DNA from 3 places in the Metapseudomonas resinovorans NBRC 106553 genome. Region 2 is predicted to be linked to each of the others. Evidence: predicted binding sites of a transcription regulator. Region 2 holds the regulator's gene; each other region holds the start of a gene.
What was found. The regulator FliA, encoded in region 2, starts transcription of late flagellar genes. The targets are predictions, from matches to a motif close to CTAAAGTTTNNNNNNNNNNNGCCGNTAA.
Positions count from the first base shown of each region.

Region 1 (4,400 bases), 2.9 Mb from region 2:
GCCGAGCAGCAGGAGTTCGAGGCTGGCCAGGTGTTCTTCGGTTTCCTCGAAAAATACCTGGAGGAACTGGTTCATCCCGTCGTTCATGGGAAGCGCCTTGTGCCGGAGTCAGGGGAGGACCTTGCGGGTGACTTCCAGCAGTTTTGGCGGATCGAAGGGCTTGACCAGCCAGCCCGTGGCGCCGGCGGACTTGCCTTGCTGCTTCATGGCATCGCTGGACTCGGTGGTCAGCATCAGGATGGGGGTGGCGCGGTAGCCGGGCAGCCCACGCAGGCTGCGGATCAGGCTGAGGCCATCCATGTTGGGCATGTTCTGGTCGGTGAAGACCAGGTTGTAGGCCTTGCTCTGGGCCTTGCCCAGGCCGTCCCGGCCATCCACCGCCTCGTCCACCAGGTAGCCGGCGGCCTTGAGGGTGAAGCTCAGCATCTGCCGGATGGAGGCCGAGTCGTCGACAATCAGGATCTGCTTGCTCATCAGTGCCGCTCTCCTTGCCGCTTTCTTATGGGTGAAGCCTGTGTAGGTTGGTTGCTGGCCTGCAAAGCTCGACATGGGAGCAGTCGGTTGCTCTGGTGGGCTTCGCTTTGCTCAGCCCAACCTACGGTGTTCCTCTGGCGCTGGATGGCTACTGGCCATGACTCTTTTTACAGGGGCGCGCAGCGGCGCGTCCAGATCCCGGCGCCACCCATTCGTCGCGCGGATGGATGGTGCCTGAGGGTTATCTATCGGTTCAGAAAAGCTCCACCTCGCCGGCCTTGACGCTGCTCTGGCTCACCGGGTTGGCGATGGGTTTGCGCAGTTCGGCGGTTTCCTGCTCCAGCCGTTCGGCCCAGTGCTCCGGCGCCGCCGCGCGCAGGCCGGCCAGGCCCGCGGCAAAGCCGCCGAGCTTGGCCAAGTGCTTGCGCATCTGCCCCAGCAACTGGCTGCCCAGATCCTGGAACTGCAGGGCGGTGATGGCCTGGTCGACCCCCGCGCCCACTTCGAGGGAGAGGCGGTCCATTTCCTGGATCACCTTCAGGGTGTGGCGGTTCATGCCGTCCAGGTCCTCCAGCATGTGGTGGAGCTGCTGGCGGGACTCCAGGGCGAAGCCCATGTCCTTGTCGGCGAGCTGGGAGATGGCCGATTCGGCGTCCTGGATCTCGCGGTAGACCTCGTTGACGTGCTCGCGGATCTGCTCGGAGAAACCGGTGGAGCGGGTGGAAAGGGCGCGCACCTCGTCGGCCACCACGGCGAAGCCCCGGCCGCTTTCGCCGGCGCGGGCCGCCTCGATCGCGGCGTTCAGCGCCAGCAGGTTGGTCTGCTTGGCGATGGCGTCCATATCGTGGGTGGATTTCAGGATATCGGCGATCTTGTGCGTGACCCGATCCATGCGGGTGACCAGCTCCTGGGAGGTCTGGCTGGTTTCCAGGGTGGCCTCGACGAACAGCCCCAGGGTGCTGCGGGTGGTGGCGATGAACTCCTGGAAGTTCATGCCCTCGTCGCCGCCCTGCTGGTTGCCATAGCGCTCGATCAGGGAATGGGAGTGGCCGCGCTGCTGGTCGATGCGTGCGGCCAGGCCATGGAAGCTCGCGCCGAGGCGGCCGATGGCATCCTGCAGCAGGCCGTCGATCTGCCCGGCGTGGGCCTGCAGGGTACCGAGCTGTTCATCCAGGGCATCGCGCGCCCGTTGCCAGTCGGGCTCCGCCAGCGCCGGCTGGGCATTGGCCGGCAGCGCCTGGGGCCGGCCGTCGCGTTGCAGCCAGAGCAACAACAGGCTGGCCAGCCAGCCGCCGCCAAGGGCCAGCCACAGGGGCAGGTGGACGGCGACCATGCCGGCGCAGGCCAGCCAGATCAGGGAGTGAAGGGCCAGGCCCTTGAAGGCGGACGACTGATGGGACATGAAGCACTCCCTTGCGAGGTTCGAATGCCGGAAGACGGCGCTTACCAGGTCTTGTACGAAAAGTCGTCGAGCGAAGGTCAGGCAAGGCGAAATCGGCCGAAGAAGCGCAGTTTACGTGTTGTAAATGAGCATTCTGAGGTCGATTTCAACGCAGCATCACCGAGCGCAGGCACTTTTCGTACAGACACTAGGTCATCGGCAATGCACGTTAAAGCTAGAGGGTCGTACGCTAGAGTCAAATGGCCAGCTGTCGGTTACTTGTGCCTTTTATCCCGTCGTTTCGGCCTCCTCCTCCGAGAGACTGAGGTAGCGATGGGCCCCGCAGCGCAGGCAGCGTTGACAGAACATGGGCGCGCCGCCCACCTCGGTACGAAAACCCTCGGTCCATTGGCAACCGAGCAGAAAGCAACGAATACGCATGGCTCCTCCCCCGGGGACTTTCCCCTGGTTCGATCCGGCAGTGAATGGATGGAACTGCACTCGCCTTGTTCTTGTTGGAGGCATGGGTCGGCGCCGAGCATCCGCCTGGCGCTCTAGAACGATCAACCTAAAGGGGCGAATGGTGCTGCCGTTGGTCGGGGAGGGCATTCCGGTGGGCGGATGGCGGCTGGGCGCTCACCTGCCCAACACGGGCGCCGGGCGGCCGCGCGGGGTTTTCGGCCGCCTTTTGGTCCGGCCTGGGCGGGGAATCTGCTGGCCATTCAATGGCTATGCTTGGTGGGCGGCCCAATGCAGTGCGACCGGGCGGCGGGTTTGGCGTGGGGCTTCCATCAGTCCAGGCGACAGGGGCAGGCTGGAGATCGGTAAATGGATTTTTTCAGAAGCGAAAGCGCCGCGCAGCGAGCCATCGCCAGCCCCAGGCCGCGGACGGCCAGATGGCACCGCATGTATTACTTCCTCGCCGGCTTCGACGTGCTGGTGGTGGTGCTGAGCGTGCTGCTCAACCACCTGATCGTCGACACCTATCACCGTTCGATCAAGGCCAACCAGTCCTGGGTCCTGCAGTTGTCCAGCTTTTCGACCCTGGGCAGCCTGGCCTCGGACGTCAACGCGCCGGGCAACAACGTCTTCGATACCCATGACGTCGAGGCCGAGCACCGCAACATGAGCGAGGCCCTGCGCGCCTTCAATGAGCACCTGGCCACCGCCAGGGCGCAATTGCAGGGGCGCATCGACAACCAGGCCGAACACAGCGCCGATATCCGCGCCTTCACCCTGCGGCTGAAGGACGAGGTGGATGCCGTGGACGCCGCCATGGTGGAGATGGTCAACGAGGCGCTGCTGATCTTTTCCTACTTCCGGCAGGGGCAGTCGGACAACGCCGGCAAGCGCATGGCGACCATGGACCGCAAGTACTCCGAACTGCTGGCCTCCCTGGCCACCGTGCGTGAACGGGTGGGGCTGATCCAGAGCAAGCTGCTGGAGGAAGAACTCGAGTCGGTGGAAGTCCTGCGCCGGGTCGAGTACGCCATCATGCTGTTCGTGCTGATGATGGTCAGCGCCGCCCTGGTCTATGGCGGCAAGATCCGCCGCGAGATGGAGGCCCACTCCGCCGAGCGGGAGGGCTACCTGGCCGTGCTGCGCGAGAGCGAGCGGCAGTTCCGCCAGCAGGCGTCCTTGCTGGACAAGGCCCAGGACGCCATCGTCGTCCATGGGATGGACCAGCGCATCCTCTACTGGAACAAGAGCGCGGAGCGCCTCTTCGGCCTGCCGAGGGAGGACGCCTTGGGCCAGTCGGCGCAGGGGATCATCTACCCGAGCCATCGCGCCTTCGACGATACCGTCGACAGCCTGATCGCCGTGGGGGACTGGGCGGGCGAGGTCACCCTCAAGCGGCGCGACGGCAGCACCATCACCCTGGAGAGCCACCGCACCCTGGTGCGCGACGACGAAGGCCTGCCGCAATCGGTGCTGTCGATCAACACCGACATCACCCACCGCAAGTCGGCGGAGCAGGAGGTCATGCGCCTGGCCTTCTACGACCAGCTGACTGGCCTGGCCAACCGCCGCCTGATGCTCGACCGCCTGCAGCACCTGCTGGCCCTGGGCGCGCGCAGCCTGCACACCAGCGCGGTGATCCTCATCGACCTGGACAACTTCAAGGCGCTCAACGACACCCTGGGCCATGACCGGGGCGACATGCTGCTGCAACAGGTGGCCCAGCGGCTCAGCCATTGCATCCGCGAGAGCGACACCGTGGCGCGGCTGGGCGGCGACGAGTTCGTGGTGCTGCTGGAGAACCTGAACGACAGCCCGCCGGACGCGGCGATCCAGGTCAAGGCCATCGGCGAGAAGATCCTCCAGGCGCTGAACATTTCCTACCAGCTGGACGGTTACGAACACCACAGCACCCCCAGCCTCGGCATCGCCTTGTTCCAGGGCCAGCTGAACAGTGTCGACGACATCATGAAACGCGCCGATCTGGCGATGTACCGCGCCAAGGCGGCGGGCCGCAACACCATGCGTTTCTTCGACCCGGAGATGCAGGCGGTGGCCACCGCGCGGGCCAAGCTCGAAGCCGACC
Region 1 covers NC_021499.1:1,490,356-1,494,755, forward strand. The annotation lists gene PCA10_RS06905 (chemotaxis protein CheA) at 1-87, opposite strand, end outside; gene PCA10_RS06910 (response regulator) at 109-474, opposite strand; gene PCA10_RS06915 (methyl-accepting chemotaxis protein) at 728-1,876, opposite strand; gene PCA10_RS31225 (PSPA7_2676 family Cys-rich small protein) at 2,144-2,296, opposite strand; gene PCA10_RS06920 (putative bifunctional diguanylate cyclase/phosphodiesterase) at 2,684-4,400, shown strand, end outside.
Region 1: a site for FliA is predicted at 2,069-2,096, ahead of PCA10_RS06915 (methyl-accepting chemotaxis protein). Genes of this name have one in related genera too.

Region 2 (4,400 bases):
GACCACCACGCTGGCCAAGCTGGCCGCCCGCTACGTGCTTAAGTACGGCGCCCAGGGCGTCGCCCTGGTGAGCATGGACAGTTTCCGCATCGGCGCCCAGGAACAGATCAAGACCCTCGGCCGCATCCTCGGCGTACCGGTGACCCTGGTGGACCCGGGCCAGTCCCTGACCCAGGCCCTGGCGCCGCTGATGCGCAAGCGCGTGGTGCTGATCGATACCGCCGGTCTGCCGGTCAACGATCCGGCCCTCACCCTGCAGCTGGAAGCGCTGGCAAGCCGGTCGATAAACGCGAAGAATTACCTGGTCATGGCCGCTACCAGCCAGAGCCAGGTGCTCAAGGCCGCCTATCACAGCTACAAACGCTGCGGCCTGGTGGGTTGCGTCATTACCAAGGCGGACGAAGCGGCCAGTCTGGGCGAGGTTTTGGGGCTGGCTATCGGCCAGCATCTCCCGGTAGCCTATCTCGCCGATGGACCGCGAATCCCGGATGATCTGCAGGTTCCGCGCAGCCACCAGCTGGTGAGCCGTGCGGTGAGCCTCCAGGCACCGGAGGATCCAAGTGAAGAAGCCATGGCTGACCTGTTCGCCGGGCTCTACCAGAATCCGGCGCGGCGCGCCGGTTGAAGAATCGTTAGCCGCCCCCGAGGGGGCGGTGCTGGACAGCCAAGTGGCCCAGTCGACCTAAGGCAAGGTATTTGAAATGGGTAGTATGCATCCCGTACAGGTGATCGCGGTGACCGGCGGCAAGGGTGGCGTCGGCAAGACCAACGTGTCGGTGAACCTTTCGCTGGCACTGGCCGAGCTGGGTCGTCGCGTCATGTTGTTGGACGCCGACCTGGGACTCGCCAACGTCGACGTCCTGCTCGGCCTCACCGCCAAGCGCACCCTGGCCGATGTGATCAATGGCGAATGCGACCTGCGCGACGTGCTGTTGCAGGGGCCGGGTGGCATTCGCATCGTCCCGGCCGCCTCCGGCACGCAGAGCATGGTGCAGCTCTCGCCCATGCAGCACGCCGGCCTGATCCAGGCCTTCAGCGACATCAGCGACAATCTCGACGTGCTGGTGATCGACACCGCCGCCGGTATCGGCGATTCGGTGGTCAGCTTCGTCCGCGCCGCCCAGGAAGTCATCGTGGTGGTCTGCGACGAGCCGACCTCGATCACCGACGCCTACGCGCTGATCAAGCTGCTCAACCGCGACTACGGCATGAATCGCTTCCGCGTGCTGGCCAACATGGCCCACAGCCCGCAGGAAGGACGCAACCTGTTCGCCAAGCTGACCAAGGTCACCGACCGCTTCCTCGACGTCGCCCTGCAGTATGTCGGCGCGGTGCCCTACGACGAATCGGTGCGCAAGGCCGTGCAGAAGCAACGCGCGGTCTATGAAGCCTTCCCGCGCTCGAAGTGCTCGCTGGCGTTCAAGGCGATCGCACAGAAGGTCGACAGCTGGCCGCTGCCGGCCAATCCGCGTGGTCACCTGGAGTTCTTCGTCGAGCGGCTGGTCAGACAGCCCTCCGCGGAACACCCTGTATGACACCCGCCACGGGGCTGCGTATGTACGGCAAGGCACAGGCAAGGGATTCGCAACATCAACTGATCGAGCGCTACGCGCCCCTGGTCAAGCGCATCGCCTATCACCTGCTCGCGCGCCTGCCGGCCAGCGTGCAGGTGGAAGACCTGATGCAGTCCGGGATGATCGGCCTGCTCGAAGCCTCGAAGAAATACGACGGCAGCAAGGGCGCGAGTTTCGAAACCTACGCCGGTATCCGCATTCGCGGGGCCATGCTCGACGAGGTCCGCAAGGGCGACTGGGCACCCCGTTCGGTGCACCGCAACACCCGCATGGTGAGCGACGCGATCCGGGTAATTGAAGCCAGAACGGGACGCGACGCTAAAGATCAGGAAGTTGCTGCCGAACTTGGATTGAGTCTCGAAGACTACTACGGCATCCTGAGCGACACCTTGGGCAGCCGCCTGTTCAGCTTCGACGACCTGTTGCAGGACGGCGAGCAGGGCGGCGTGCACGAGGACGCCGGTGTCACTCCTTTCTCACCTTCCCAAGATCTGGAAGAAGAACGCTTCCAGGCCGCGCTGGCGGATGCCATCGCGAACCTGCCGGAGCGTGAGCGCCTGGTGCTGGCGCTGTACTACGACGAAGAATTGAACCTGAAGGAAATCGGTGAAGTGCTGGGGGTCAGCGAATCGCGAGTCAGCCAGTTGCATAGCCAGTGCGCGGCCCGTCTGCGCGCGCGGCTCTGTGAATGGCGCGCGCGCTGAACGCACACCGCTTCCAGATTTGAACGGCGCTCCCGGCAAGAGGGGCGTTTGAGACTGTACGGAGGTCGACTTGGACAAGAACATGAAAATCCTCATCGTGGATGATTTCTCGACGATGAGACGCATCATCAAGAACCTCTTGCGCGATTTGGGATTCACCAATACCGCTGAAGCCGACGATGGCACCACGGCCCTGCCGATGCTGCACAGCGGCAACTTCGACTTCCTCGTGACCGACTGGAACATGCCCGGCATGACCGGCATCGACCTGCTGCGCGCCGTGCGTGCCGACGAGCGCCTGAAGCACCTGCCGGTGCTGATGGTGACCGCCGAAGCCAAGCGCGACCAGATCATCGAAGCGGCCCAGGCCGGCGTGAACGGCTATGTGGTCAAGCCCTTTACCGCCCAGGTCCTGAAAGAAAAAATCGAGAAGATCTTCGAGCGGGTCAACGGCTGATGTCAGCCGCGAGGGCACCATGGACCAGAACGAACACCTGCTGGGAGACTTCGAGTCGACCCTGAAAGTCCGTGCGCGGGAACTGGTGGATAGCCTTGAGAAAGGCAATTTCACCGATGCCGTGCAACTCATCCACGAACTCAACCAAGTCCGCGACCGTGGCCTGTACCAGGAAGTAGGCAGGCTCACCCGTGAGCTGCACAACGCCATCGTCAACTTCCAGATCGACCCGCACCTGCCCCACGCCCAGGAGATGTCGCAGATCGCCGACGCGACCGACCGGCTGTCCTACGTGGTGCAGATGACCGAGAAGGCCGCCAACCGCACCATGGACCTGGTGGAGGAAAGCGCGCCGCTGCTCAACGGCCTGAGCGACGAAGCCCAGCAATTGGGCGAGGAGTGGGGGCGCTTCATGCGCCGGGAAATCGGCGCGGATGGTTTCCGTGACCTGGCCCGTCGCGTCGAGCAATTCCTCTCCCGCAGCCAGCGCGACACCGATGCGCTGTCGGGCAAGCTCAACGACATCCTGCTCGCCCAGGATTACCAGGACCTCACCGGCCAGGTGATCAAGCGCGTGACCCAACTGGTCACCGAAGTGGAAAGCAACCTGGTGAAACTGGTGCTCATGGCCAGCCAGGTGGACCGTTACGCGGGCATCGAGCACGACCACGCGGCGCTGCGCGCCGAGCTGGAACAACAAAAAAGTCCTTCCAGGGGTGAAGGTCCGCAGATCCATGCCGATATACGGGAAGACGTGGTGTCCGGACAGGACGACGTCGACGATCTGCTATCCAGCCTTGGTTTCTAGGGAGCGCTCATATGAGCTTCGACGCCGATGAAGAAATCCTCCAGGACTTCCTGGTAGAGGCCGGCGAGATTTTGGAGCAATTGTCCGAGCAGCTGGTCGAGCTGGAAAGCCGCCCGGACGATATGGACCTGCTCAACGCGATCTTCCGTGGTTTCCATACCGTCAAGGGCGGCGCTGGTTTCCTCCAGCTCAACGCCCTGGTCGAGTGCTGCCACATCGCTGAAAACGTCTTCGACATCCTGCGCAAGGGCGAACGCCGCGTGGATGCCGAGCTGATGGACGTGGTGCTGCAGGCGCTGGACACGGTCAACGAGATGTTCCGCGAAGTGCGCGAACGCAGCGAACCGACTCCCGCTACCCCGGAGCTGCTGGCCGCCCTGGCGCGCCTGGCCGAACCGGGTGGCGCCGAGCCGGCCCCCGCGGCGCCCGCACCGGTAGTCGAAGCACCCGCGCCGGTGGCGGCCTCGGCCGATATCACCGACAGCGAGTTCGAACAGTTGCTCGATGCCCTGGCCGACAACGCCAGCGCTGAAGCAGAAGCGCCGGCGACCGCCGACGACGAAATCACCGACGATGAATTCGAAGCGCTGCTGGACCAGCTGCACGGCAAGGGCAAGTCCGTTGCCGCCGTGGAGCCGGAGGCCGCGATAGCCGTCCATGCTCCGGCCGTGGCCCTGGCCACCGCTGGCGGCGGCGACGAGATCTCCGACGACGAGTTCGAGGACCTGCTCGACCAGCTGCACGGCAAGGGCAAGTTCAACGGCGCCGCCGAGCCTGTCGCCAGTGCCCCGGTCGCTGCCCCGGCACCCGTTGCCGACAGCGGCGAAAACATCACCGACGACGAATTCGAAGCGCTG
Region 2 covers NC_021499.1:4,355,524-4,359,923, reverse strand. The annotation lists gene flhF (flagellar biosynthesis protein FlhF) at 1-625, shown strand, start outside; gene fleN (flagellar synthesis regulator FleN) at 702-1,535, shown strand; gene fliA (RNA polymerase sigma factor FliA) at 1,532-2,278, shown strand; gene PCA10_RS19775 (chemotaxis response regulator CheY) at 2,361-2,735, shown strand; gene PCA10_RS19770 (protein phosphatase CheZ) at 2,755-3,543, shown strand; gene PCA10_RS19765 (chemotaxis protein CheA) at 3,555-4,400, shown strand, end outside.

Region 3 (4,400 bases), 3.1 Mb from region 2:
CGACGTGCTGCGGGCGGTCAAGGCATTTGCCCAGCATGACACCGGCCAGCCCCCTGAAGTCTGAGGTACCCCATGTCCGACCCACGCGACCGCGCCACTTCCCGTCCGCCGCCCACCCTGGGCGAAGGCTGCGTCAGGCGCTATGACCCGGATGAGTTGAGCGAGGACGACGGTACCGAGTTTCCCGGCGCCGAGGAGTTGTGGCGCAAGGTGCAGGAAGAAGAAGAAAAGAAAAAGGCGCCCTAGGGCGCCTTTGTCATTCCGGTGTATCCGTCGGTCCAGATCGCGAATGAGTTCGCCCCCACAGAACCTACGTCCCCCGTAGGTTGGGCCAAGCGCAGCGCGGCCCAACGATGGGGGATGTTGGGCTTCGCGTAGCTCAGCCACAACCTACAGCCTTCGGGGGGGCCGCATCGTCAGATCCGGAAGCTGCCCACCAGTTGCTGCAGGCGTGCGGCCTGCTGGTCGAGGTCGGCGCAGGCGCGCAGGGTCGCCTGGAGGTTTTCCACGCCTTCCTGGTTGAGGGTGTTGATCTCGGTGATGTCCATGTTCAGCGAGTCGACCACGGCGGTCTGCTCCTCGGTGGCGGTGGCCACCGACTGGTTCATGCCGTCGATCTCGCCAATGCGGTTGGTCACGCTGCCCAGGCGCTCGCCGGCCTGGTTGGCGATTTCCACGCTCTGTTCGCTGTAGCGCTGGCTCTCGGTCATGGTGCTGACCGCCTCGCGGGCGCCCACCTGCAGTTCCTCGATCATCTGCTGGATTTCCTGGGCCGACTCCTGGGTGCGGTGGGCCAGGTTGCGCACCTCATCCGCCACCACGGCAAAACCACGGCCGGCTTCCCCGGCGCGCGCCGCTTCGATGGCGGCGTTGAGCGCCAGCAGGTTGGTCTGCTCGGAGATGCCTTTGATCACTTCGAGGATCTGGCCGATGTTCACCGTCTTGCTGTTCAGGGTCTCGATGTTGCCGCAGGAGGCACGGATCTTCCCGGACAGCTCGTTCATCGCCGAGATGGTGCGCTCCACCACCTGGCGGCCGTCTTCGGCCAGGGTGCGCGCGGAGGAGGCCTGGTGCGAGGCGTCGGCGGCGTTGCGGGCGATCTCCTGGGCGGCGGCGCCCAGCTCGTTGATCGCCGCGGCGACGCTGTTGGTGCGGTTGGCCTGCTCGTCGGAGTTGCTCATGGACGAGTTGGAGGCGTTGAGCACCAGCTTGGCCACCTGGTTGACCTGGGAGGTGGCCGAGGACACCTCGCGGATCGAGCCGTGGATACGCTCGACGAAGCGGTTGAAGGCGCCGGCCAGTTCGCCGAACTCGTCCTGGGCGTGGATCACCAGGCGGCGGGTCAGGTCGCCCTCACCCAGGGCGATGTCCTGCATGGCGCGGCCCATGATGTGCAGCGGCTGCATCAGTACGCGGATCAGCATGCCCAGCAGCAGGATGATGATGACCACGGCGATGACGGTGGCGATGATGGCCGAGGTGCGGAACTCGCTGAGCATGGAGTAGGCCTTCTGCTTGTCCACGGACAGGCCGATGTACCAGTTCACCGAGGGCAGGCCCTTGACCGGGGCGAAGGTGAGGATGCGGGGGGTGCCGTCCAGCTCGGCTTCGCTGAAGCCGGTGCCGATGCGCGGGGTGTTCTGCGGATAGATGTCCCGCAGGTTCTTCATCACCATGTCCTTGTTCGGGTGCACCAGGACCTTGCCGTCGGCGCTGACCAGGAAGGCATAGCCCATGCCGTCGAAGTCCAGGGCGTTGATGATCTGCACCAGGGTCTGCAGGCTCAGGTCTCCGCCGGCTACGCCGAGGGCCTGCACCGGCGTGGCGATGGTCATGATCAGCTGGCCGGTCGCCGCGTCCACGTAGGGTTCGGTGAGGGTCGTGCCGCCTGCGCTCTTGGCGCCCTGGTACCAGGGGCGGGTGCGCGGGTCGTAGCCGTCGGGCATGGCACTGTTCGGGCGCATGGTGAACTGCCCGTCCTGGGTGCCGAAGTAGGTGAAGGCGAAAGTGGATGCCAGCGCCCGCTGTTGCAGCAGCGCCGGTACGGCGTCGGACGAGGGGTTGCTGGCCAGGGATTCGGCCACGCTTTCCACCAGCAGAATCCGGCCCGAAAGCCAGTTCTGGATATTGCTGGCGGTGACTTCGCCCATTTCCTGCAGATAGTTTTCCAGGTCGTCGCGGATCGCATTCCTTTGCAAGTAATCGTTGTACAGGGTGAACAGCGAAAAGGCTGCTATTACCACCAGCGAGGCGGCGAGCAGAATCTTGTGGCTGAACCGCAGGTTTTTGATCATGTTTGCTTGCGTCCGGTTAGGTCAGGCACCAGTCTTTATGGCACGCAGGTGCTTAAAAACTGAGTAGAAACGTCGGTTTATTTATCGGCTGGGCCTACAAAAAGCTTTAATCCGAGGAAGGCAAAATGCCCGAACAACTTTCCCTGATTCTTGGTGCCGATCCAGAGGGCAATGCCGTTTCCCAGGCCATGAAGCTGGCCAACCGCCATGGCCTGATCGCCGGCGCCACCGGCACCGGCAAGACGGTGACTTTGCAGCGCCTGGCCGAGGTGTTCAGCGATGCAGGTGTGGCGGTCTTCGCTGCCGATATCAAGGGCGATCTCTGTGGCCTGGGCGCCATCGGCAACCCCCAGGGCAAGGTGGCCGAACGCATCGCCTCGATGCCCTGGCTGGGGCATCGGCCGCAGGCGTATCCGGTGACCCTCTGGGACGTGGCCGGGCAGTCCGGCCATCCGCTGCGCACGACCCTCAGCGAAATGGGCCCCCTGTTGCTGGGCAATCTCCTGGAACTGACCGACAGCCAGCAGGCCGCGCTCTACGCCGCCTTCCAGGTGGCCGACCGCGAAGGCCTGCTGTTGCTCGATCTGAAGGACCTCAAGGCACTGCTCAACCACTTGAAGGACCACCCCGAATTGCTGGGGGAGGATCGCGCCTTGTTCGCCGGTGCTTCCGCCCAGGCACTGCTACGTCGCCTGGCGACCCTGGAGCAGCAGGGCGCCGAAGCGCTGTTCGGCGAACCGGCCCTGCAACTGGAAGACATACTCCAGCCCGATCGCGACGGTCGCGGACGCATCCATCTGCTGGACGCCAGCCGCCTGGTCCACGAAGCGCCCAAGGTTTACGCCACCTTCCTGCTCTGGTTGCTGGCCGAGTTGTTCGAGCAGTTGCCCGAGCGCGGCGATGCCGACAAACCGGTGCTGGCGCTGTTCTTCGACGAGGCCCACCTGCTGTTCAGCGGCACCCCGAAAGCCCTGCAGGAACGCCTGGAGCAGGTGGTGCGGCTGATCCGCTCCAAGGGCGTCGGTGTCTACTTCGTCACCCAGTCCCCCAGCGACCTGCCGGACGACGTTCTGGCCCAGCTGGGCCTGCGCATCCAGCACGGCCTGCGCGCGTTCACCGCCAAGGAGCAGAAATCCCTGCGCGCGGTGGCTGACGGATTCCGTCCGAACCCGGCGATCGACACCCTGGCGGTGCTCACCGAGCTGGGCATTGGCGAAGCCCTGGTGGGCACCCTGGAAGAGAAGGGCACCCCGGCCATGGTCCAGCGCGTGGCGATCGCGCCGCCGCAGTCGCGTATCGGTCCGCTGACCGAGGCCGAGCGTACGGCCCTGGTGCGTGGTTCGCCCCAGGCCGGGCACTACGACAAGGCCATCGACCGCGAGTCCGCCTATGAAATGCTCACGGCCCGCAAGGCCGAGGCCCCCGCCGAAGCGGACGCTCCCGCCAAGGCCGGCGGCAAGGCGCCGGCCGAACAGCCCGGTGTGGGCGATCTGGCCGGCGAGCTGCTGGGCTCCTTCGCCAGCCAGGCGATGAAGACGGCGGTGCGCCAGGCCGCCAACCAGCTGGGTCGCCAGTTGGTGCGCGGGCTGATGGGCTCCTTGCTGGGAGGCAGCAAGCGGCGTTGAGGGCCTTGCCTGGTCGGGATCGGGCAATGGAGGTGATGGCCGGCAACGTAGGATGGGTTGAGCTTGCGATACCCATGCTGTTGGTTGGAGCCGATGGGTATCGCTACGCTCAACCACATCCTACGAGCTCGTCCCCAACGTTGGGCCGCGCTGCGCTTGGCCCAACCTACGGGTCTTCAAGCCGCTTTCCTGAAGCACGAAAAAGGGCGCCCGAAGGCGCCCTTTTTTCCATCCTCGTCCGGATCAGACGATGAAGGTGATGGCCAGCCAGAAGAGGGCGGCCGACAACAGGATGGTGATGGGCAGGGTGAGGACCCAGGCCATCAGGATGTTGCGCACGGTGCCGCCCTGCAGGCCGCTCTTGTTGGCGACCATGGTGCCGGCGACGCCGGAGGACAGGACGTGGGTCGTGGAGACCGGCAGGCTGTAGATGTTGGCCATGCCGATGGCGCAGGCGGCGGTGATCTGCGCACTCATGCCC
Region 3 covers NC_021499.1:1,301,291-1,305,690, forward strand. The annotation lists gene PCA10_RS06030 (CBS domain-containing protein) at 1-64, shown strand, start outside; gene PCA10_RS30710 (hypothetical protein) at 73-246, shown strand; gene PCA10_RS06035 (methyl-accepting chemotaxis protein) at 417-2,294, opposite strand; gene PCA10_RS06040 (helicase HerA-like domain-containing protein) at 2,420-3,919, shown strand; gene PCA10_RS06045 (inorganic phosphate transporter) at 4,163-4,400, opposite strand, start outside.
Region 3: a site for FliA is predicted at 2,376-2,403, ahead of PCA10_RS06035 (methyl-accepting chemotaxis protein). Genes of this name have one in related genera too.